DNA from 3 places in the Bradyrhizobium sp. BRP19 genome. Region 2 is predicted to be linked to each of the others. Evidence: riboswitches for the same ligand, from Rfam matches in the RefSeq annotation. Region 2 holds a riboswitch; each other region holds the start of a gene.
The links. A riboswitch is a leader RNA that binds a small molecule or an ion and turns the genes downstream of it on or off. The one in region 2 is predicted to bind cobalamin.
Positions count from the first base shown of each region.

Region 1: another riboswitch for cobalamin. It lies ahead of I6F36_RS31840 (ribonucleoside-diphosphate reductase subunit alpha); the one in region 2 lies ahead of I6F36_RS26420 (TonB-dependent receptor).
Region 3: another riboswitch for cobalamin. It lies ahead of metE (5-methyltetrahydropteroyltriglutamate--homocysteine S-methyltransferase); the one in region 2 lies ahead of I6F36_RS26420 (TonB-dependent receptor).

Region 1 covers NZ_JADYVZ010000016.1:107,122-114,625, reverse strand. Annotated here, with positions in the region: gene I6F36_RS31845 (ribonucleotide-diphosphate reductase subunit beta) at 1-538, opposite strand, end outside; partial or broken gene I6F36_RS39755 (ribonucleotide-diphosphate reductase subunit beta) at 655-789, opposite strand; gene I6F36_RS31840 (ribonucleoside-diphosphate reductase subunit alpha) at 927-2,870, opposite strand; cobalamin riboswitch at 2,974-3,128, opposite strand; partial or broken gene I6F36_RS31835 (IS5/IS1182 family transposase) at 3,254-3,400, opposite strand; gene I6F36_RS31830 (N-acetyltransferase) at 3,831-4,472, opposite strand; gene I6F36_RS31825 (ISAs1 family transposase) at 5,664-6,746, opposite strand; partial or broken gene I6F36_RS31820 (ATP-binding protein) at 6,955-7,253, opposite strand.
Region 2 covers NZ_JADYVZ010000010.1:118,625-126,128, reverse strand. Annotated here, with positions in the region: gene I6F36_RS26430 (hydantoinase/oxoprolinase family protein) at 1-236, opposite strand, end outside; gene I6F36_RS26425 (PepSY domain-containing protein) at 700-2,136, opposite strand; gene I6F36_RS26420 (TonB-dependent receptor) at 2,149-4,506, opposite strand; cobalamin riboswitch at 4,619-4,822, opposite strand; gene I6F36_RS26415 (histidine phosphatase family protein) at 4,895-5,467, shown strand; gene cobT (nicotinate-nucleotide--dimethylbenzimidazole phosphoribosyltransferase) at 5,474-6,526, opposite strand; gene cobF (precorrin-6A synthase (deacetylating)) at 6,532-7,281, opposite strand; gene I6F36_RS26400 (energy-coupling factor ABC transporter permease) at 7,327-7,504, opposite strand, start outside.
Region 3 covers NZ_JADYVZ010000017.1:44,217-51,720, forward strand. Annotated here, with positions in the region: gene I6F36_RS32100 (hemerythrin domain-containing protein) at 1-261, shown strand, start outside; gene metE (5-methyltetrahydropteroyltriglutamate--homocysteine S-methyltransferase) at 1,529-3,874, opposite strand; cobalamin riboswitch at 3,977-4,180, opposite strand; gene I6F36_RS32110 (nodulate formation efficiency C protein) at 5,188-5,970, shown strand.

The DNA.
Region 1 (7,504 bases), on a different contig from region 2:
GCAGCGGATGCGCCTTGAGCTGGGTGAACCCGCCCTCCTTCGCCTCGAAGAAGCCGAAGACCGGGGCAATCCGGAGTTGGGCCAGTCGCCAGTCGGCGACGTAGCGGACGTAGGCGTGGATATGCTCAGGCAGCATGCCCTCGATCTTGCCAAGACCGAAGGCGAGCTCGACGAAGTTCTCCTCCAGCTTCACCATGGTCTTGGCGACGTCGACAATGTCGTCGCGGACGGAGCGCGTCACCGCGCCGGTTTCGCGGTGCCATTCGTGAAATAGCTTGATGATGCCCTCGCAGTGGAGACTCTCGTCGCGCACTGACCAGCTTACGATCTGTCCCATGCCGTTCATCTTGTTGTGGCGTGGGAAGTTCAGCAGCATGGCGAAGCTGGCGAACAAGGCCATGCCTTCGGTGAAGGCGCCGAACATCGCCAGGGTACGGGCGACATCCGCCACGCTGTCGACGCCGAACTCGTGCATGTAGTCCGCCTTGGCGCGCATCTGCGCATAGCCGCGGAATGCCTCGAACTCGGTCTTAGGCATACCGAGCGTCTTGAGCAGCAGGGCATAGGCGTCGATATGAACCGTCTCCTGTTAGTGAAAGCGGCCATCATCATCTGGACGGTGAGTGGCTGGAAGAGCGGAATGTACCGCTTGAAATAATTGTCGCCGACCTCGATGTCCGACTGAGTGAAGAAACGGAAGATCTGGGTGAGCAGCGCGCGCTCGCTGTCGGTGACGCGGTCCGAAGCCCAGTCGTTGAGGTCGGCGCCGAGCGGCACCTCCTCGCCCATCCAGTGGGTCTGCTGCTGGCGCTTCCAGAACTCGTAAGCCCAGGCATAGCGATCGACGTCGTAGCTGCCGGTCGAGTCAAGGAGGCCGACGCGTCCCTTGCCGATCAACGTGCGCGGATCGGCGCGCGACAGATCGATCACTGACATGCGAGGCACTCCTCATAGTCGGTGCGCTGCCGCGCCGGCTGCTGCGTCGGCGTTGCATCCCCGGCAATCTTGCCGGCGAACGCCGCGCGCGAGATCGACTTTGATCGACAGTAGTAGAGGCTCTTCACCCCACGCTTCCACGCCGTCCAGTGCAGCATGTGGAGGTCCCACTTATCGACGTCGGCCGGCAGATAGAGGTTGATCGACTGGCTCTGGCAAATCAACGCGGCGCGGTCGGCGGCAAGCTCGACGATCCAGCGCTGGTCGATCTCGAAGGCGGTGCGAAAGATCGCTTTCTCGTGCTCCGACAGGACGTCGAGATGGGCGACCGATCCGTCGTGCGCGATGATCGACTCCCAGGTCGCCGAGGTGTCGGCGCCTTTCGCGGCCAGCACCTTAGCGAGGTGCGGATTGCGCACCGAGATGGCGCCGGATAGCGTCTTGTGGGTGTAGATGTTGGCCGGGATCGGCTCAGTGCAGGCGCTGGTGCCGCCGCAGATGATGCTGATCGAGGCGGTCGGCGCGATTGCGATCTTGGGGCTGAAGCGCGCCATCACGCCGCGTTCCAGGGCATCCGGGCACGGGCCACGCTCGCGAGCGAGCGCCACGGATGCCGCATCGGCATCGCGACGAAGTTTTCGGAACATGTTCAGATTGAATGACTTGGCCAGGGTACCCTCCATTGGAATGCCCTTGGCCTGGAGAAACGAGTGGAAGCCCATGACGCCGAGGCCAACGGAGCGCTCGCGCAGGGCGGCGTAGCGGGCACGCTTCATTCCGTCCGGCGCCACCGTGATGAAGTGCGTGAGCACGTTGTCTAGGAAGCGCATGACGTCCTCGATGAAGCCGGGCTCCTCATTCCACTGGTCCCAGGTCTCGAGGTTGAGCGACGACAGGCAGCACACCGCGGTGCGCTCCTCGCCGCGATGATCGATGCCGGTCGACACGGTAATCTCGCTGCACAGGTTGGAGGTCGAGACCTTGAGGCCGAGCTCGCGCTGGTGCTTGGGGAGCGCACGGTTCACGGTGTCGATGAACAAGAGATAAGGCTCGCCGGTCTGCAGCCGGTTCTCAAGGATGCGTTGCCACAGCTGGCGGGCATCGATCTCGCGGACAACCTCGTTAGTCTTCGGGCTGCGCAGAGCGAATGCGGTGCCGGCGCCCACGGCACACATGAACTCGTCGGTGACGTTGATGCTGTGATGTAGGTTGAGGCTCTTGCGGTTGAAGTCACCAGACGCCTTGCGGATCTCGAGGAACTCCTCGATCTCGGGATGGTGGATATCGAGATAGACCGCCGCCGAGCCGCGCCGCAACGAGCCCTGGCTGATCGCCAGCGTGAGGCCGTCCATGACGTGGATGAACGGGATGATGCCCGAGGTGACGCCGCCCCTCGCCTTCTCGCCGATTGAGCGAACATTACCCCAGTAGGTGCCGATGCCGCCGCCATTGGAAGCAAGCCAGACGTTCTCGTTCCAGGTGCCGACGATGCCTTCGAGCGAGTCCGACACTGAGTTAAGGAAGCACGAGATCGGAAGGCCGCGCGTCGTGCCGCCGTTGGAGAGCACCGGTGTGGCCGGCATGAACCACAGCCGAGACATCGCATCATATAGACGTTGGGCATGCGCAACATTGTCCGCGAAGGCGCAAGACACTCGGGCGAACATGTCCTGGAGGCCTTCGCCGGCGAGCAGATAGCGGTCGGTCAGCGTCAGCCTACCAAACGAGGTCAGCAGGTCGTCGCGCGACCGATCGAGCGAAAGGTCAGACGGAGTTGGCGATCGCGCGGGGGGCCTCGGCAGGGGAGCCGGCAATGCTGGGGGCTGCACAAGACACAGTTCAGGTGTGGTAGGCTTTGCCTGCGCTGAGGGCTGCCGCACACTCGGCAGCTCAATGAGATGACCATACTGATCGAAATCGTAAGACGCCGACATCGGCAACCCCGTGATATTTGGGGGCTGGGACCGTGCGGACGACTTGCGAGGAGACCCGGCCAATGTCCCCGGCTGCAAGCGACCCACCGGGCACCCCGCCCGAGGACATGGGTTCTGTCGCGGTAGGTTTCCTGGCTCGCGGGTCTTCCCAGCGCTGTCGCGCTAATGCCTCGGAATAGCCGCTGCCGGCACAATGGGTTCCCCTTAACTCCGTGCCACCATATATGCGAATTGAAAACCACGACGACACCACATATAGAAGCCGTTGCCCAGACTCGTCAAGACGGCACAGTCAAGTTAACCAGTTGGAGCAGCCCCGAGGTCGAGGTTCGAAATTCGCCGAGCGCCTGTCCTGAGAGCCTCACTCAAAAAGCATAGATGTCTCAAGGCCTGGCCAATCGGCGAGTTAGGAGCCTCAGATGGGCGACGAGCGGCCAGGCGAGCTCGGTAGCGGCGGAACCTTCGAAGTCTTTGCAGAGATGCCGACATCTGCCGAGCCACGCAAAGGTGCGCTCGACGACCGAGCGCCTGCGATCGGCCAAGATGTGCTCAAGCCTTTGGAAGTGGCGTCGCAAATTCTCCAACAGGGGAACAGCAACCCTGGACATCCTGAATGTTGGCATCGATCGGTTCGCGGTCCGCGAATTGAGTTGGGCCGGATCGGGTTTCGGTAGCCATACGCGTCTCGCCATTCATCGCTTTCTGTGGCCCTTAGATCAAAAATTGTCTGGAGCCCGACCGCAATCGATGCAGCCGCCCGTGGCAATGTCCCACGCTTAGTGGATTTGACCCCGCCAGCTCTCACATCAGACGTGCCAACTTTGCCGAAGAGGCGATTCGTATGCTTTTCGCAGGCCGGGCGAGCCGCCTCACGTGCTCAGTTGTCTGGCCGCGAACATAAGCCGTCCTGACCGAACGCGGTCATGTCAGGTTATTGGCAATCAATCCTAACGGGATGAGCTATGCTTGAGTCTGGGTGACGAGCCGATCCGGCGGCGCGGCCTTGCTGGGTGGGAATGAAGCCGTTCGCAACATTGGCGTGAGCGGCGGCGAAGAACCGTGTTGTATCTCACCAACGACCTTGAAGCCGTGACGTTGGTAAAAGGGAATGTTTTCAGGGTTCGAGCTTTCGAGGTAGGCAACAATGCCGTTCTCATCGCATCGTTGAAGGGCGTATTTCATCAGCAACGTGCCAAGCCCTTTTCCGATCCAGTTCGGATCGACGGCAATGAGCGGCAGATACCAATGTGGCTCGTGGGGACGATGTTCGGCCATTCTCCGCCGCAAGTGTGCCATATCCTCGGTAATCTCCGGGCGCAGGGATAGCGCCATGATTGCATCCAATGCCTCCTCGTCTTGCTGCACGTTGGGAGGCAGCCACAGGGCCGCGCCACGAATCTCTCCCGCGACGTAGGCTGTGCCATGTGCAAATGCTCGGCCCCCACAGGCGTCAATGAACTGAGGCATGCTCCTAAGGTATTGCCTTGGGTCAGGCCAGCTCCAACGCATCAACGGATCCGCGGCAAAGCCGAGCACAATGGTCCAGACAGTGCTTGCACGAATGTTTGCGTTCGCAGATCTGATATCTGATTCTTCTGTCATGATGTCGTTTTCGGGGCTCTGTTTTGGCATTGGCCTTCCAAGGAGGAGCATGGCATCGACACATCTGACGGTGAGCGGAATGGATGCACCGACGGGGACCCGCCGGGTGCATTTGGTTTCCCTTCCGAGATCTCCGCCTGTCTCAGACGGCTGACGTTGACGGCCACTTCGGACGAAGGCTCCTTGGTCGGCAATGCTTGGATCTACATATTCCTGGCGGGCTTCTGCGCTTCCACGCCCTATCTGGAACCCGCCCCGCCCTTCCCAAAGGAAGCTCCGACGTTCTCAAGGTCGACACGGTTCGGGTGCAACCGTCCGCGAAGGGAATGACATGAGGACGCCTCTGAGATTGCAAGTGCGAAGAAGTCAGGGCATGGCGAACATCGGGCGATGGCTGCCTGAACCGGGCTCCGGCACGAGCAAACAGCTTGCCAGGTGTCGCGCGTCGAGGTCCAGACTAGGCAAGGAATCATCACCTCGTCTCGTATTGAGTGGTTCTCGTAAGTTTCTTGGTCAAAACACATGCTAAGTGCGAAACCTCCATTGCCAACGTCGTGTCCGCGGCCACCGGCAGAGAGAGCTTTCGTCTGCGAGAGTCATATGCGTAGTACAGCGGCTTTCCAATTATCGCATGTTGTCTGCGCTCCTTGATGTTCTTGTGTCCAACAGCTCTCGGCGCATCATCGCCGCGATTCGCGATTGTCGGATCAAGGCAACGCGACTGGATACCACGACGCTGCCGCCGTGGACCTACTGGACAACGCAACTTGGGATCGCGCGAGAGCTTTCGTGCCTTGATTGATCGTCAGACGTGTCGATCGCTCGCACAACGGCGTTAGCTCTATCGAGCGAAAACGTTGCTGTCGTGCCCTCGTCGAACTTGACGCCTAGGTCAGTTGTATCCGCCGCGATCCTTGCCATAGTGGGAAAGACAGCAGGCTGACGTAGTTGCGTGAGTAATTCTCGTAAAAGAGGTTTTTGGCCACAAGCGTTGATGGCTTCGTAGGACTTGTTCCAACTCACTCCCTGATCGGAACGGTTTGGAAGATTTCTTGGCGCTGGTATGCTTGCCACACCGGGTCCGAGATCCACGTGGTGAGTCATGCTGTTTCATTCTGTCTTGGAAAACTGTAGTCGCCGGGGCAGCATATCAGGAGGCATTGTAGCGAAGACCTCCCCAGAATGGTAGGGCTATCGCATATGGGCAAGAGCGCTGAGAAGGAAGTCATTATTCCATCTGGCTTCGAGCATTTTGTGGCTGGTGCGCACGGGGCCTGGTGTCGCCTGCAGTGTATTGATGGCCAGCTTGCGGATAGCTGCGAGGTTTTCGGCGGCATGGCCCTTGCGACTGCGGCATGCGTCCTCGTCGAACAGAACGTCGAGAACCCAGTGCAAGTTATTCTCGATACCCCAATGGGCACGCACGACCTCAAGCAGTTTCTTGGCAGGGAGCGGACGCGATGCCAGAAAGTATCGTACCGTGTGCTTGGCGGCTTTGCCGGTATTGGCCCGCCAACTGTCGATGCGGCCAACGGCAGCGATGGCTGGGAAGCCGTATTGCTTCGCCAATTGCGGTGCCGAGGTAACGATGGCCTGCCGACGCTCGGTGCGGCCGTGGGCGGTTGTCCTCCGCTGGCTCGCCCGCGCGGGCTTCCGGGCGGTGTCGACGAGCGCCTTCGCCGCCTTGAACAGCCGGCCGCGATTGCTCTTGATCGCCAACACGTAGTGGACCTTGCACTTGCGGATAGCCCGCTCGGTGTCGGGTCGGCAATGCAAGGCATCGGCGGTGACAACAGCGCCGTCCAGATCGAGCAGAGCCAGGACTTTGAGAACGCCGGCAACCTCGTTGCGGTTGGGAGCCTTTCCCTGAGCCAGCGCCATGCGCGTGCCGGCCGCCCAGACGTTGACCATATGAAGCGGCGTGGCTCGCCGGCCACGAGTGAAGGCTCCTCGCAAGGCCTTCCCGTCAATACTGACCACGCCCTTGATGCCGAAGCCCTTGCTGAACTTACGCAAAACGGCTTCCAGCCCCTTCGGGTCCAGCGCGCGGAAAACGGTGCTGAACGTATCGTGGCTGGGAATGCCGTGTCTAAGCTCCAGGAACCCTCGCAACAGCTCCTCTCGACCCCTGCCGAAGAACTCGAACTCGGTACAGTTCTTGGCGCCAGCCAGCGTCGCCGCCAAAGCGATGATAAGAATCTCAACCAGATCGTGCCGTGTGTTGTCGGCGCGAGGATCCTTGAGCGGTCGAAGCAGGCGCCTGAGTTTGCGCATTCCAGTCTCCCTCGGCAATCGAGAGAGACCCAAAGAATCCAGTTCCGACCGCTTTGCAACACGCCGATAGCGTCATATGCGATTCCCCTACCCAGAATGGGTAGAGATCTATCCGCCCTTGATGCTGAGTTGGCCCGGGTTCAACCTTGAGCATAGTCTGTCGAACGCCATCCGGAACTGCCCCCTTTTCGTCATGAAGAACTGCCCCTTCGGCAACGCTGCGGTTCGACGTGATCAGCATGGCGCCGGTTTCGTAACGGCGACTGACCAGCCGGAAGAACAGATGCGCAGCGTCGGGTTCAGGGGCCGGTAGTCGAGTTCGTCGACGATTAGTAGCTTTGGCTTCGACAGCGCGAGCAGTTTCTCGTCCAGATGCTGCTCGCCGTGCGCCTTGGCGAGGCCCGCGACCAGCGTCGTTGCCGTGGTGAACTGCACCGTGTACCCGTCCAGGATCGCCTCTCGCCCGAGAGCAATCGACGGGTGCGTCTTGCCGACGCCTGGCGGACCAGCGTCATAATGCCGGGTGTCTGGGATCTGAGGTGGAGATCCTTTACGCGTTCCATCCGCGATGCGGAGCGTCAGTCGTCATTGTCTCCTGCAAGCGGCTTGGGGGTGAGACGCATTTTGTTATCAGACAACCTGATGCCACCTTAACGCTGCTGCCGGCATGGATGGCGGTTCCCGCCGCCGCTTCCTTCCATCTCAAAGCTGATCCGCAGCTTCCGGTGGATCGTCTACTGGAGCGCGTCTTCTTGTCG
Region 2 (7,504 bases):
CGGTTCTCGACGATCGCGTTGGTCACGCGCGTGGTGCCGTGGACGAAGCGCTTCACCTCGCTCTTGCGCAGGCCGACCGCCTCGATCGCCTCCAGCATCGCTTGCACCGGTGCGTCGGGGCGCGACGGCACCTTCGCAATCCGCGCTTCCGCGGAATCGCGCCGGATCGCGATGATGTCGGTGAAGGTGCCACCGATATCGGTGCCGACCTCCCAATGATTGCCGGGATCGCTCATCTGCACAATCAGCTACGCGTGACGTTCATCATCATTCCCTGTCATGCCATCACGTGCGAGCGTGCGACAGAGCGATGGCCGCGGGATAGGGTCAGAGTTGTCGCAAACCAAAGCGCTAGCAAGCCACCGGCCTTGCGCGGCGCAGCATCGGCTGCACGTTTCCGTGCAGCGCTGCTCGCGCAGAGAGCAGAAGGCCGCGAAGTCAAAATGTGCAGCGCACCCTTGGATTCTTCGAGGCAAATAGAAGCGCCCGTTGCACTGCAATCGGATCGCACAAGGCCATTTGTCTAATTTGCAGGCGATCGGTCGGCGGTGCGGGAGACAGCACTGACCAAGAGCTATGCACGCAGGTCGGCTCAGCCTCTCTTTATTGTACGGTCGGTAAGCGAGGACATCACCGGCCGCTGGTGGATAACCCGGCGCGCCGAACGGGTCGCGCCGGGTACGGAGATTTCGCGACTGGCTATGCGCTCGCCAGCCATGCCCGCAAGCGCCGCCAACCGATGACGATGCCGGTGATGGAGAACATCAGCCCGAGCGTACAGAGCCCGACAATGAGAGCGTCACGCAGCCGCGCATGAGCCAGCAGAATCGGGAAGTCGAGCGTGTGCAGCGCACTGTAGAGCCAGCGATAGACGCGGCGCGACGGGTCCAGCCTTTGCAGCAGCTTGCCATCGGCAGCATCGACATCGAACCAGAGATCGCCGCAGGTCGTGCGGTAGACTGGAGCCCCCGGAAGTGCGGATTGCGCCGGATAGCCGTCGTTGCCGGCGAGCAGAAGCGGTGCGGCACAGCCGGCGCCAAGGCGCGCCGTCAGGTCGCCGATCTCCTGCCTATCCAGGTATGACGCCGGTCCATCGCGCGGCGCGTCCCCTGCCCTGATCAACGCCTGACGGCCGAGACCAACCCGGTCGCGCCGATAGACATGGCCGTTGAAGGCGAACCATTCGACCTCGCGGGCCAACGGCGATATTGGCTGCGGATCGAGCGACGACGCGTCTCGCCAATCCGGGGCGGCATCGACCACGCCGGCCTCTGTCGGAGTCAGTTGCCCGCGCGAGAACAGGCGGCCGTGATCCATCGACAGCCAGCCGCTGAAGATCCAGGTCAGCACAAACACGGTCGCGACGAGACCGATGATGTGATGCAGGGCGTGCCAGCCACGATAGGGCGACGAGAGCTGGCGTCCCCGCATTTTCACACGCACGATTCCGAGCACCGCGCCAAGCAATGCTGCGATCAGGGCCAGCAGCGACAGCGTCCAGACCACGCGATCCCACAGCGCCCAGCTGCTGCGGAGAATTGTCGGATAGATCCAGTGCAGCACGCTGCCGGCCCAGTTCCACGCGCGCTCGCTGCGCGTCGTATCCAGGACGACTTCGCCGGTCAGCGACGAAACGTAGACCTCCGTTCCAGGGGCATCGCCGAGAGCGGCGCGAAACAAGGGGCGATGCCGATCAAAACCGTTCGGCACGCTCCACTGATCGTAGTCCGACTGCGCGACGATCGCGGCGCGCGGCGCGTCGAGCCCGCGCTGACGTGAATAAGCTTGCACGATGGTGAGCGCGACATCGGCTGATGTTACCGGCGCGTCTCCTCCATCGGAGGCGCGAACCGCTCGCGAACCTGTGGAGCCCGAGACGACGTAGACCGGTCCATCGCTCCGCTGGATCAGCCGAACACGCGTGGCATCGGCAATCCCGCTCGCCGCAACGGCGTCCGCGACCGAGATCTTCGTCCCGTCGCGATCGACCGGCACAAGTCCGGCAAATCGCTCCGCTTCCGTCAGCGACGGAAACGGGACGAAGTGCATCACGATTCCCGTCGCGAACCACATCGCGAACAGCAGGCAGAACGCGATGCCGAGCCAGCGATGCGTGAGGACGATCGCGCCCATCATGCGCTCAGGGCCTCACCATTTGAACGCGGCCGAGATCTCGTAGGTGCGCGGCGCGCCCAGGAGGATCTGGTCCGGATAGAACGGATCGCCCCAGATCGCATAGCGCTTATCAGTGATGTTGCGGACACGGAAGGTCAGGCGGGCCTGGTCGACCGCATTGAACGCCGTCTTGGGGATGTCGACGAAGGCGTAGACGTCGGCCACGGTGTAAGCCTTCATCGTCACGACGTTGGCATCGGTGTTGTAGCGGTCGCCGACATGACGGCCGGTGATGCCAAGCTCCACCGGCCATGGTGTGAAGAAGCGATACGACGCGCCGGCGTTGGCGACGATACGCGGCACGTTTGGCGGCGTGTTGCCGGAGAACGAGCCGCCGGCAAAATTGTAGTCGGCATAGCGCGCATCGACATAGGCGATGTTGCCCCACAGCCGCAGCGGCTCGATCGGGCGTATCGAGGCGGCAAGCTCGACGCCTTTCGACTCCTGTCGTCCGGCGATGTTGAGTTGCATGCCGCCGGCGGCCGCATAGACGTTCTTGCGCAGGATGTCATAGGCCGAGAACGACCACTCCGCCCGATTGTCCCAGAACAGGTGCTTGACACCGGTCTCATAGGTGCGCGCGGTGGTCAGATCGAGCGGCTGGGTGGGCGAGAGCAGGAAGATATTGTTGGCTGCGACGTCGGCGCCGGTGGCGTACTGGCTGAAGAAGGTGAGGCCGGGAACGGCCTCCCAGGTGTAGCCGATGCGGCCCGTCACCGGCGCCCAGTCTTTCCTGAATGGGAAGCCCACCTTCTCCACACCGTTCTTGTCGGTCGAGTTGCGGTCGAGCCCGATGTGCTCGACACGAAGGCCGCCGATCAGCGCGAAGCTGCGCGTCAGCTTGAGCCGGTCCTCGAATGACAGCGCCTCGTTGTCGATGCGCGCGGTCTGCTGCTGTGTCGTGAGCAAGCCGTAGAAACCGCGGTTGGGGTCGACCAGCGAAACGGAATCGCCGGGAAAGTTTGCCGCACCGGGCCTGACGAAATCGAGATAGCTCGACGACAGCGTCGTCACGAGCCGATTGTCGAAGCCCGCAATATTTGTATCCCAGATCAGGTCGGTGATGTTGCCGACCAGCCGCTGGCTGTGGGCGACATAGAAACGCTCGCGATCGACCAGGTTCGTGGTGGAATTGAACGCCTCGATCTCGTTGTTGAACCAGGTTCGTTCCGCGCCATAGCCATAGGCCTGACTTTTCAGCGTGAGGTCAGGCGCGAGCTTCAGCTCGAAGCCGCCACGCAGCCACACTTCCTGCGCCACGTTGCGGTTATCGAGAACGTTGTAATTGGTGTTGAAGGTGCGGTCGTCGATGGTGACGGCACCGAGATTCGTTCCGTTGTAATTCGAGACGTAATTGCCGGAGACGATCCCCGTCGTCGCATGCGAACCGCTGAAGGCCACCGGCACCAGCGGCGCGCCCCAATAGGCCTTCGAGCGGTCTTCACGATATTCGACCGCACCCCAGATCCTGAGGCTGTCGGAAACACGGTAGTTGAGCTGGCCGGACGTGCCGAACGTCTTGACATTGGTGTCATCGGCAAAGCCGTTGAGGGCGGAACGGCTGATGTCGAAGCGATAGTCCAGGCCTTGCACATTGGTGCTGCCGCCGGAGCCGTAATGGGCACGGAACGAGTTCAGCGAATCCCAGGAGAAATTGGCATCGTTACGGACAGGTCCGGTGTGGGGCTGCTTGGTGACGAAGTTGATGGCACCGCCCGCGGCGCCCTCGCCCGAAATCAGCGAGGCCGGGCCCTTGAGGAATTCCACAGCCTCCAGATTGGCGGTATCCACGATCCGCGAGGTCATGTTCTGCGGACCGATCTTGATGCCGTTGTAGAGCGTGTTGATCTGGCTGTTGGTGAAGCCGCGCATGGAGAAGGCGGAAGGTTCGGCCGGGTTGTCGCCGGAGGTGACGCCGACGGCGCCCTGCGCCACCTCGGACACGGTGCGATAGCCCTGCTCGCGCATGGTTTCGGCGGAGACAACTTCGACGGTCGCGGGCGTCTGCCGCACCGTCAGGCCGAGCCGCGAGGCGCTTTCGGCAACGGCGTTGGAGTTGAGCGGCGTTTGCGGCGTCGAATCCGGCGTGACGGGTCTTGGCGCTGCGGATACAGCCGCCGGCCTGCGCGCTGCCGCGCGGCGCGCGCTCTGCGCCGTTCCTGCTGCCGGTTTGGCCGGCTTGCGGGCCTGGGCGGGCGACACCTCGATGGGCGGCAGCGGCTCTCGGGCCTGCTGCGCCAGAGCGGCAGGCGGACCAAGAGCGGCAAAGGACGTGAACGCGGCGGAAACCAGCAGAACGCGGCGCGGTCGTGCGATACGGATGGAAGACACAGGTGAAAACCTCGGTATGACGTCAGTGGCACGTCACAGCGAACGAGGTTTCACCTTCGGCCTTAGCCGTCCGATGAAGCCGAATGTCTGTACTCCCCGACCGACATCTTCGCGTGTGACCACGGCTGACGGCAGGTCTCCTGGCTCGCGGGTCGTGACCGCTTCGTCGCCTTCCCGGGACCGAGGACCCAGTGGCTCGTGACGAAGGATTCACCGCTTACAGTTGCGGGGGCAGCCGCGGCATTGGGGACAATTTTCCCCGCACCGCATTCCCTTTTCATTCCCTCTCGGGAAAACCGTCGCGAGCATCTAGGATTACCACCAAGACAGAGTCAATGTGCCAGTTGCGGCGTTGGGGCCACAGCAACCAACTTCCTTGGAGATGAGCATGGAAGGCGAGACCTTCCTCTGGTTGATCAGGCATGCGGCCGTCGCGGGCGTGCCCGGGACGATCCATGCGGCCGATGCGCGGGCCGACCTCGGCGATCACGCTGCATTGGCGGCCCTGAGGCGCCTCTTGCCCGCGGATGTCGCCGGCTATGCCAGCCCATCGCGGCGCACGGTCGAGACGGCGCGCGCCCTGGGACTCGAACCGGAGCTGGTCAGCGAATTCGGAGAGCAGGATTTCGGCGACTGGACCGGTCATCGGCATGACGAGCTCGCCGCGACCGGCGGCGAGGCCTACGCGCAGGTCTGGCGCGATCCCGCGCACGGACGGCCGCCGAACGGCGAGAGCTTTGCGGATCAGGTCGCCCGCGTCCGCCTGGGCCTGGCCCAGATTGGCGCAGGCTCCGCAGCACTGGTCGTCCATTCCGGCACCATACGCGCTGCGCTCTGCATCGCGCTCGATCTCACACCGGAGGCCGCGCTGCGCTTCGTCGTCGATCCGCTGTCGCTGACCCGGATCGACCGGCTGGCGGGCGGTTGGCGCGTCGTGTCGGTCAACCAGCGCGTGGCTTGAGCCGCATCAAGAAGACCGATCCGGCACATTGGCCTGCGCGAACGTCGCCATACCGTTGTGAAGTGCGCAGGCCGAGCGCACCAGCGGCAGCGCGATCGCCGCCCCCGACCCCTCGCCGAGCCTGAGATCGAGGCTGATCAGCGGCTGCACATTCAGCGCGCGCAACACCAGCCGATGTCCCTGCTCCGCCGATTGATGCGAGGGCAACAGGAACGGCTGGCAGGACGGGTTGAGGCGCACCGCCGTCAGCGCCGCCACCGAGACGATAAAGCCGTCGATCAACACGGGGATGCGGCGTTGCGCGGCCGCGATGATCGCACCCGAGATCGCCGCAATCTCGAGGCCGCCGACCGCGCACAGGATTTTTTCGGGTGACGCCCCCGCAACGCCGTGATGCGCGATCGCCGCATCGATCACCCGCACCTTGTGCGCGCGGCCCGACGCATCGACGCCGGTGCCGCTGCCCGCGATCTCGTCGGCACTCACACCGAGCAGGCTCGCAGCAATCGCTGCTGAGGTCGTGGTGTTGCCGATCCCCATCTCGCCGAAGATCAAGAGATCAGGCCGGCCGGCCTCGGCGCGCGCCACCGCGCGCTGGCCGGCCTCGAAGGCGAAGGCCAATTCCGTGGGCGTGAGCGCGGCCTCGACACTGAAATCGCGGGTGCCGCTGCGCGGCTTGTCGGTGACGATTCCCGCGATCTGCGCCTCGGTCAGCGTGCCGGCGTCGACCACCTCGAGGCTCGAACCCAGCTCGCGCGCCAGCACCGAGATCGCGGCGCCACCGGCAGCAAAATTCGTCATCATCGCGATGGTGACGGCTTGCGGATAGGCCGACACGCCCTGCGCGACGATGCCGTGGTCGCCGGCGAAGATGATGATCGGCACCCGCGCGGCGCGCGGTTGCTCGGTGGCCTGCAGGCCCGCAAGCTCGATTGCGAGCTGCTCGAGCCGGCCGAGCGCGCCGGTCGGCTTCGTCAGTTGCGCCTGCCGCGCAATGGCCGCCTCGCGATGAACAGCGGAGACCTCGGGGCAGTTCTGGGTAACCCATTCGGGAAGCATGCTGCTCAACGCCTGCGTTTGATGATGTAGCTGTCCATGATCCAGCCGTGCCGCTCGCGTGCGTCCTGCCGCACGGCGGCAATGCGCGCGCCCAGTTCAGCCAGCGCGCCGGACATGATGATCTGATCGGGCATGCCGAGATAGGCACCCCACCAGATCTGCAGGCCTTCTGGATCCAGCGATTGGAACGCCGTGCCGCCATCGAGCATCACGACGACGGTATCGACGCCCTGCGGCCAGCCGCCTTCGCGCAAGCGCCGCCCCGTCGTGACCAGAAACGGCTCGCCGATGTCGTTGAGCGGCAGCGCATGCGCCGCGCACAGCGCCTGGATCGAGGTGATCCCAGGCACGACCTCGATTGTCGGCAATGGATCGAGCCGCCGCGCAATGCGCAGCGAAGAATCATAGAGCGAAGGATCGCCCCAGATCAGCAGCGCGACCTTGCCCTCATCTTCGAGATGCCCAGCTATCGTCTGCGACCAAATCGCGGCCACCGCATCGTGCCAATCGTCGACGCCCTTGCGGTAGTCCGCCTCGGTCGCATCGCGCACGGGAAGATCGAATTCGGCGATGCGCGTCGTTTTGTTGGTGAGCACACCGGCGCAGATCGTTCGCCTGAGATCGGCGAGATCGGATTTCGCAGTCCCCTTGCGCGGGATCAGGATGAGATCGGCGGCGTTGATGGCGTCAACGGCGGCGCGCGTAAGCTGCGCGGGATCGCCGCAACCGATGCCGATCAGGGAGAGCGTGAGCATCGCGAGCGCGATGGGCGGCCACACCGGCCGCCCATCGCTGATCTCTTACGCCGCGTTGTGCAGGCGCGGGGTGACGAGGCCGGGCGCGGTGACGCCGCGCAGCGACTTCGCCAGCGCCAGCACCGCGAGATCGGCGAGCGGTTCGATCACGATCACCAGCGCATAAGCGGCAGCGAACGTCCCGACGCTGGCGAGGTTGCTCATCGCAAAGCCGGAGCCATAG
Region 3 (7,504 bases), on a different contig from region 2:
ATACGCGACTTTATAGTACGCGAGCGGCACCACATGATGTGGGAAGAACGAGATTTCTTTCCCGCCGCTCTGAAGGCTCTCTCGGCTAAGGATTGGACCGAAATCGCTTCCGCCCTCACGAATGATGGAGATCCGCTGTTCAGCGAGACAGCAGCAGCGACTTCCGATGCGCTAAGAGCGCATATTCTGCAATTGGAGCAAGAAGCTGAGGCCGAACGGAGCTCGGTCGCGTTGTCGTCCGCCAAGGCCGGCAATCCGTGACACAGCGCCGAGACGGACGGGCCGTATTGATCGCGGCCGTTTGACAGCAGGAAGTGGACCTCATGCTCATTCTGTCGAAAGAAAATGGGGGTGCTCGCGGGCACGTAGGCTGCCGCACCCCCAAAATGGCTTCTGCGCAATGTGATCGCTTCCTCGACCACCGGCGCAAACAGCATGGCCGAGCCTAGCTGAGCTCTGGTTCCGGCACCACAATGTAAACCTCGCAGGTCTGTCAGTTGCGCAGTGATATCGCGCGAAACGGACGCCTCTCATGTCCGCCGACCGATGAGGACGGACGATTGCCGCCGCGCGGGTGCGGCGAAGCACTCCTTGAGCCCCGCCCCATACGCTCTGAGACATCCGGCCGCAGCCGGTCCTACTCACTGCACGCGAAATGCGAGGCACTGCCAGTCCCGGGTACGTTCAGCACCAACAGCAAGGCGCTGGACGTGGATCGCCACGACCAGTTCTGGCGCAATTGGATTTCAACAAGCTATGGGGATCCGCATCGTAAATAATGCTCGTTCCTGACGCGTGTCCGCTTCATCGCGATCCTACATACGTGTATGCGGCGTGCAGCATGCCCTCCCATTGGCCTTGGAGCGGCCATAGGCATCGGCGACGCTCCGGTAATTAGGTCCAGAAACCTCTGTTTGAGATCTATGAGCGGACCATGCGGAGGGTGTCACGAGCTTGATGATGCCGCGGTGCCGATAGGGTGCTCCTCAGCGCCCAAGCCGAAACCCGACTATCGGGTGGAACCGGTCGACCAAGGACTGCCTTAAGCAAGGTTCAAATTTAGCAACCGCTTATGCATTGGATAAGCTTGCGAGATCCATGGAGCCGGGCTTACGTCGCCCTAATCGAACATAAGGCTCCAGGCAGGAAAGCGCACCGAGTTTGCTGTTGGTGTCCTGCGGCGACCGCCCGGCATGCCCCCTCGCTGCTATCGTAATCGTGCCGACGTGCTCATGAGCGACAAACCTTGGTGTAGATTCTAACTCTCAGGCTATACGGTCGCATACCACGGCATAATTGAGCTACGCTGAGCTTGTGCTTCAACTCGGCTCAGATTTTCGGCGAATGTCCTCGCCGTGATCGAACTGGCGGCTTCGCCGATGGAAGTCCGCGCGAATGCGTCAGCGTCGCTCCTCCCAGACTTTCGCCCGGCCCGCTAAGCGGGGCGGGGCATTTTTTATGTTCCTAAGGCTCCCGCGCAAATGACCACAAGCGGATCAGCTTTGTCGAAAAGAGACCGAAGCCCGGATCAACGGCCTCGCGGATCGAATGCAGCGCGCAGTTCGCGGGCGGCAGCGACCATGTTCGCTAGTGCTGGCCGAACCTCCTCCCATTTGCGCGTCTTCAGGCCGCAGTCTGGATTGATCCAGAGCTGCGAATCCTGCAGCCGCGTCCGAGCCAACACCATCAGCTCCTTCATTTCGCCTGTCTCGGGAACGCGTGGAGAGTGGATGTCGTACACGCCCGGCCCGATCTGATTTGGATATTCGTAGTTCCTGAACGCGTCGAGTAGTTCCATTTTCGAGCGCGATGTCTCGATCGAGATGACATCCGCGTCCATTGCAGCGATCGCACCAATGATGTCGTTGAACTCCGAGTAGCACATATGCGTATGAATTTGCGTTTGATCGGCGACGCCCGATGAACAGATGCGGAAGCAATCGACGGCCCAGTCGAGATAAGCCGCCCACTCCGATCGACGCAACGGCAATCCTTCGCGGACTGCAGCTTCGTCGATCTGGATCATGGTCGCACCAGCATTCTCGAGATCGCGGACTTCGTCTCGGATCGCGAGCGCAATCTGGCGGCAGACCTCGCTTCTGGGAATATCATCACGAACAAAGGACCAGTTCAAGATCGTCACCGGTCCGGTCAACATCGCTTTCATCGGCTTCCTTGTTAGTGATTGCGCGTAGCGCCACCAGTCCACGGTGATAGGCTTCGGCCGTGCTACATCGCCAAACAGGATCGGTGGCCTGACGCAGCGCGAGCCGTAGGACTGCACCCATCCGCTCTTGGTAAATACGAAGCCGGCGAGTTGCTCGCCGAAGTACTGCACCATGTCATTGCGCTCAAACTCGCCGTGCACGAGGACGTCAAGACCGATGTCCTCCTGCCAACGTACGGCGCGCGCAGTCTCCTCCTTGAGGAACTTGTCGTATTGCTCGTCGCTTATCGCACCTCGCGCATGCGCCGCACGGGCATTCCGGATCTCTGTGGTCTGCGGAAATGATCCGATCGTCGTGGTAGGAAAAGCCGGTAGTCCGAATCGATTGCTTTGGATCTCGGCCCGACGGGCAAATGGGCTCGCGCGCCGACACATGGTCTGGTCGATCGCTCTCATCCGGACAGCGACATTGGCATCACGGATTTTCGGCGAAGTCCGGCGAACAGTCGCGGCACCTTCCGACTCGGCAAGAGCTAACGCAACATTCTGGTCGCCTGCGAGTGCACGCGCTAGGATCGCAAGCTCCCGCATCTTCTGGACCGAGAAAGCAAGCCAGCTCTTGACGTCGGAAGCGAGCCCGGTCTCGAGTTCAACATCGACCGGCACATGAAGCAGCGAGCAGGATGGGGCGATCTGTACACGATCCTTGCCGAGCTTCGCAATCGCGGGTTCGAGCCGCTGGCGCAGCGACGACAAATTCGACCGCCATACATTCCGACCGTCGACGACACCGAGCGACATGACGAGATCACTTCGGCCGCCAGCGATGATCTGGTGCAACAACTGTGGCGCTCGAACCAGATCGAGGTGCAGCCCGGCAACTGGCAGGCTCAAGGCGGTGTCCAGATTGTCGCCGAGGTCGCCGAAATAGCTGGCAACCATGATCTTGATCGCCGGCCCCTCCTTGGCGAGCCGGTCATAGGCATGTCGCAAAGATTTTCGCGTCCCCTCATCCAGATCAAGAACTAGGCTGGGCTCGTCGAACTGAACCCAATTTGCCCCACGTTTGGCCAATTCCTGCATAACCTCGATATAGGGCGGTATCAGTTCATCCAGTAGTGAGAGTGGCTGGAACGTGGGATCGGGACTCTTGCCGAGCTTTAGGAATGTGACCGGCCCGATCAGGACGGGGCGGGTCTGAAAGCCAAGGGCCTTGGCTTCCTCATACTCCTCGATCGGCTTGCGAGAGCATAGCCTGAAAGTCTGTCCCCTGTGAAACTCGGGGACCATATAGTGATAGTTGGTGTCGAACCACTTGGTCATCTCCTGCGCGGGTGCGCCAAATCCGCGCGGTCCGTGACCGCAACTCGCATCCTGGTCGTCGCATTGTGAACCGCGGGCCATGGCGAAGTACGTCTTGAGCGAAACGGATTCGGCTTTCGAGGCGTAGATCTCCGGGATGGCGCCAACCATGACACTTGTGTCGAGCACCTGGTCATACAGCGAGAAATCGTTCGATGGAATGACCGTGACGCCGATAGATTTCTGACGGGCCCAGTTCGCGGCACGCAGGCCAGCTGCGTCCTCGAGCAACTGCTGTTCGCTGCTTTTTCCGGCCCAGTAGCTTTCTAGAGCGAATTTGAGCTCGCGCCTTGGACCGATGCGTGGCGTTCCGAGCGTGGCAACAGGAAGGGAGAGAAGAGACATAGCGTTAACCCCATGTTGGGGGCAAAGGCCATGGCGGACGCAGGCAGCGGAAGTCGCGCGGTGCGACGGCTGCTTGGCGCACCACCGGGACACCCCGCCCGTGGACGAATATAGTGTCGGGGCAGGTCTCCTGGCTCGCAGGTCATCGCTGCTGTCCGGCCTTCCCGAAGCCGCGCAGGCTTCAGTGACATCGTTGGACAGCGGCTCGCCGCTCACAGTTGCGGGGGCAGCGCCGGCATATTCACCGGCTTCCCTCTTAGCTCCGGATCAAATGGAAACCGGAGAACCTCGACGACTTGGATTATCGGCAAGAGAAGTCTTCCGTCAACCTCTCAGATTATGTCTCAAGCTGATGCTGCGACATCTGCTACGCGAATGACCGTGCATCTCTACCATTGAGCTGATGTAGAAGTGCCCTCCAATCAGCGATATCGCAATGAGCATCGCAGGGCGCATGGCAGATCGGTGGAAGGGACAAATGCGGCTTGTGCGGTCGGGATTGCTGCCTCGAGCAGAACGCATTTGTCGCCAGTCCCGGCTTCCCAGCGGTTCGAGCACGTGCGCCATCCAGCCACCTTCTCGACCAACAGATCCGTGTTGAATAGGCCCAAGACACCTGGCTAAGCCAGCAACATACCCGGGCAGCACCTTTGATTTGCGGTGCCAGCCACACCCCAAATGCTCGGCGAAGATCGGCTTGGCGCCGTTCGCCATCGAGTACAAAGCGCGCTGCCTGAGGCTGTTCTCGACCTCCGGAGCGCCGCACGTCTCGAAAGGAGCGCCAAACGCGCCATGGCCCCTTGGCCGAAAGTGCCCGAAGGCATGGCAGAGATCGAAAGCCCACATTCCGGCAACGATAACCGAACCACACGGTTCAATGACGGCAAACGTGCTGCCACTTCTCATCAGGAACTTGGCACCGAGGCGTTCCGCTGTGTCGTCGAACATCCGGTGCGTGACGGGATGCATAAGCCGCGCTGGAGAGGTTGAACGGAAACATCGAGACATGCGCCAGTCGGAAAGTCGACAAAGAGGACGCAAAACCGGTGCGAATTGCCGTCTATTATCTGGCACGAAGAATGCACGTCCTCTGCATGCCCAGTCCTCCTGCTGGGCATGTCCAGCACAGCAAATTGAGGCTGTCGGTGGCAGTGAAGTTAGCGGCGCGTGACATAGAGGGGAGCGCCTGCTCGCACGGGAAAACCAGTGGTCGCCCCGTCGCGTCGCCGCTAACTTCTTGCGCTCGCGCATAACAGGTTGAAGGTTGCCCGCTCTAGAATTGCGTGTGGATGAGACCGGATAGGCCGACGGTTATGAAGAAAACGTCAGGAAGACGCGCGCTATGGCTTTGGCTCAGTCGATCCCTGATCTGCCTGGCCGGGCTGGCTGCGACGAGCAACACTGTTCGCGCTAACGACAGCCCCCTTGTCGAAAGAGTCAAGTCAACGTGGCGAGCGCAAGACGGTGAGACAATAGAACAAGTTATCTCCAACGTCTCGAAGGTGGCACAGTTCGTCCCTCGGATGTGGGGCGTCGCTGAACTTGACCAAAATGAATATGTTTTTGTTTCTTGGACCAGGCACCGGGATGATAAATCAGACGAAGAGTACGTTATCACCTGGAAGGCCGCGCTCGACGGGACGATTGAACTTGCGTCGTCCTATGCGAAGCCAATGGAATTGGGCTGGCGCGCCTTCGCGCTCTCGTTGATCGCCAGTGAAGTCAAGGATGGCGAAAGGGACGCAAATGTTGGCTTTCTGCATGACCCGGCCAACTTCAACTTTGTGACGACCATGCAAGGTCGGCTCGGTGATCTTCTGCGGCAGGGCAGCTGCACTATCGTAGATCCTGTTGGAGTGGACTACTTGCCGAAGCAGAATGACAAGCCGACCGAGAAAGGTGATCTGTGGCGCGTTTTGCTTGTGGTGAACTGTAATATCCCAGGGCCCCGCTATTTTACATACAACGGGGTCATCACTTTCGAGAAGAGTGAAGGACAAGATTGGGAGCCGCAATCCTCCTTTGCCAAGCGTATCGCGGCTTTTCCTCCTGGCTCCTGGTTCGCTCGCATGGAGCCAAAGGAACGGGAGGATTAGAAGGGAGCGAAAGGCCTCGGTAAATGATCGCGCAGAGCAAGATCGCGCCGTAGCTCCTGCAGGGCCGAACGCCTCAGAGCAACGGCAAGACTATCAGCTCTAAACTTACCGGTGTTTACACCTTGAACAGTCGCGAGCTTTCCCGCGGCCTTCAGCCGGCCATCGAGAAAATGGGGCAGCACGATTACCTCCGACTCTTTCTGCGAGGAGTCGAGCTCAGCGGCGCGTGCGCCTTGCGAGAAGCGGCTTGACCTCGGCGCACCCCACGCAGTGGAAGGACACCATTTGCGAGAGAACCAGCTCTCTACGCCATTCTTCACGGGACTGGGCCATCCGGCGTGCGAACCGCGCATCACGCGACTGACTGGCACCCGCAAGAGCGTGACCATTCCGAGGCCGAGGTGGCACGCGGGATCGACTGCTGCGACGAAACCGGTTAATAGGGTAATGGGGCAGTGTTAGCGGCCCCGGCTTGACCACCGGTCCTTCGAGTGCCCTCAACGAGGAGCCGGAGCCGTGCGCGAGGCATCGAAGACCGGACTGAGTCGCCCGCTAGATTTCCTCGCACGCATTCGTCTGCGCATCGTAGATCCGGATTTGAAGCATGGGAAAACGCTTCTTTAGTTCTGCTCCACCTGCCCTGGCGCCGTCTTTGGTTGCGAATTCAGCTCTGAGTCGGCCATCCACTTCAAGCGCGTAAGAAGAGACGGGCAATTCCCGGGGGGCTGAAACCATTTCATTTCCATTGGGTAGTGAGGTGGCTCAGAATGATGTGTAGCTTGAGTCGGCCATACCACACCAGAGCTACCTGCTCGGATGCCGCGATGGGCCTACCCATTTGTGGATTGACGCCTCGCACCGAATGGCATCAGGACGGCACTCGCGATCGTCCGAACACGCGGGCGGCTTACCCCTCGCCGGTGCGTATACGAAGAAGCCACGGCTCCACATGGTTGTCCTTAAATTTCCCTGGCGCAAACGCATGCCCTCATGCCGGGCTTGCTGGGTAACTCTCCACACGAGAGTACGGGGAAGCGTACAACGAAAGAGCCGGCCGCCAGTCGCGCCGACCGGGTCATGAAAAACCCGGGCCTTCTCCGAACGGGGCCGCGGCACTACCCGACCATCCCGGCTGGCTCTCAAGAGAGCTCCTGGTTTTCTGCGGTTTGCGCAAACGATACCGATTCAGTTGCGCTGCGAGCGTTGAGCTGGACTCCGTGGCGCCTTTCGTCCAAATCTCAGATAGGACGCGAGACCAGATTTCTTTCGAACGTCGGTCTTTCGGTGGCAAGAACTTAAAATGTCATCGCTCTCGCCGAAACCGTTGGCAGCGCCTTCTGTCTGCCGATGGGGGTTGGCACAAAGCATAGCCAGGTTGCTCCTCCACGCCTGACTCCCACTCGACTGTCACAATTCACAGGCGCTTTTCTTCTTCAATCGCGTGAGAAACAGCGTTCCGAGGCTCGGCTTTCTCCCGCATGCCGAGTTGGCGGCTGAGCGATGGGGATCTCCTCCTTAGGCCGAGAGAGGGTGC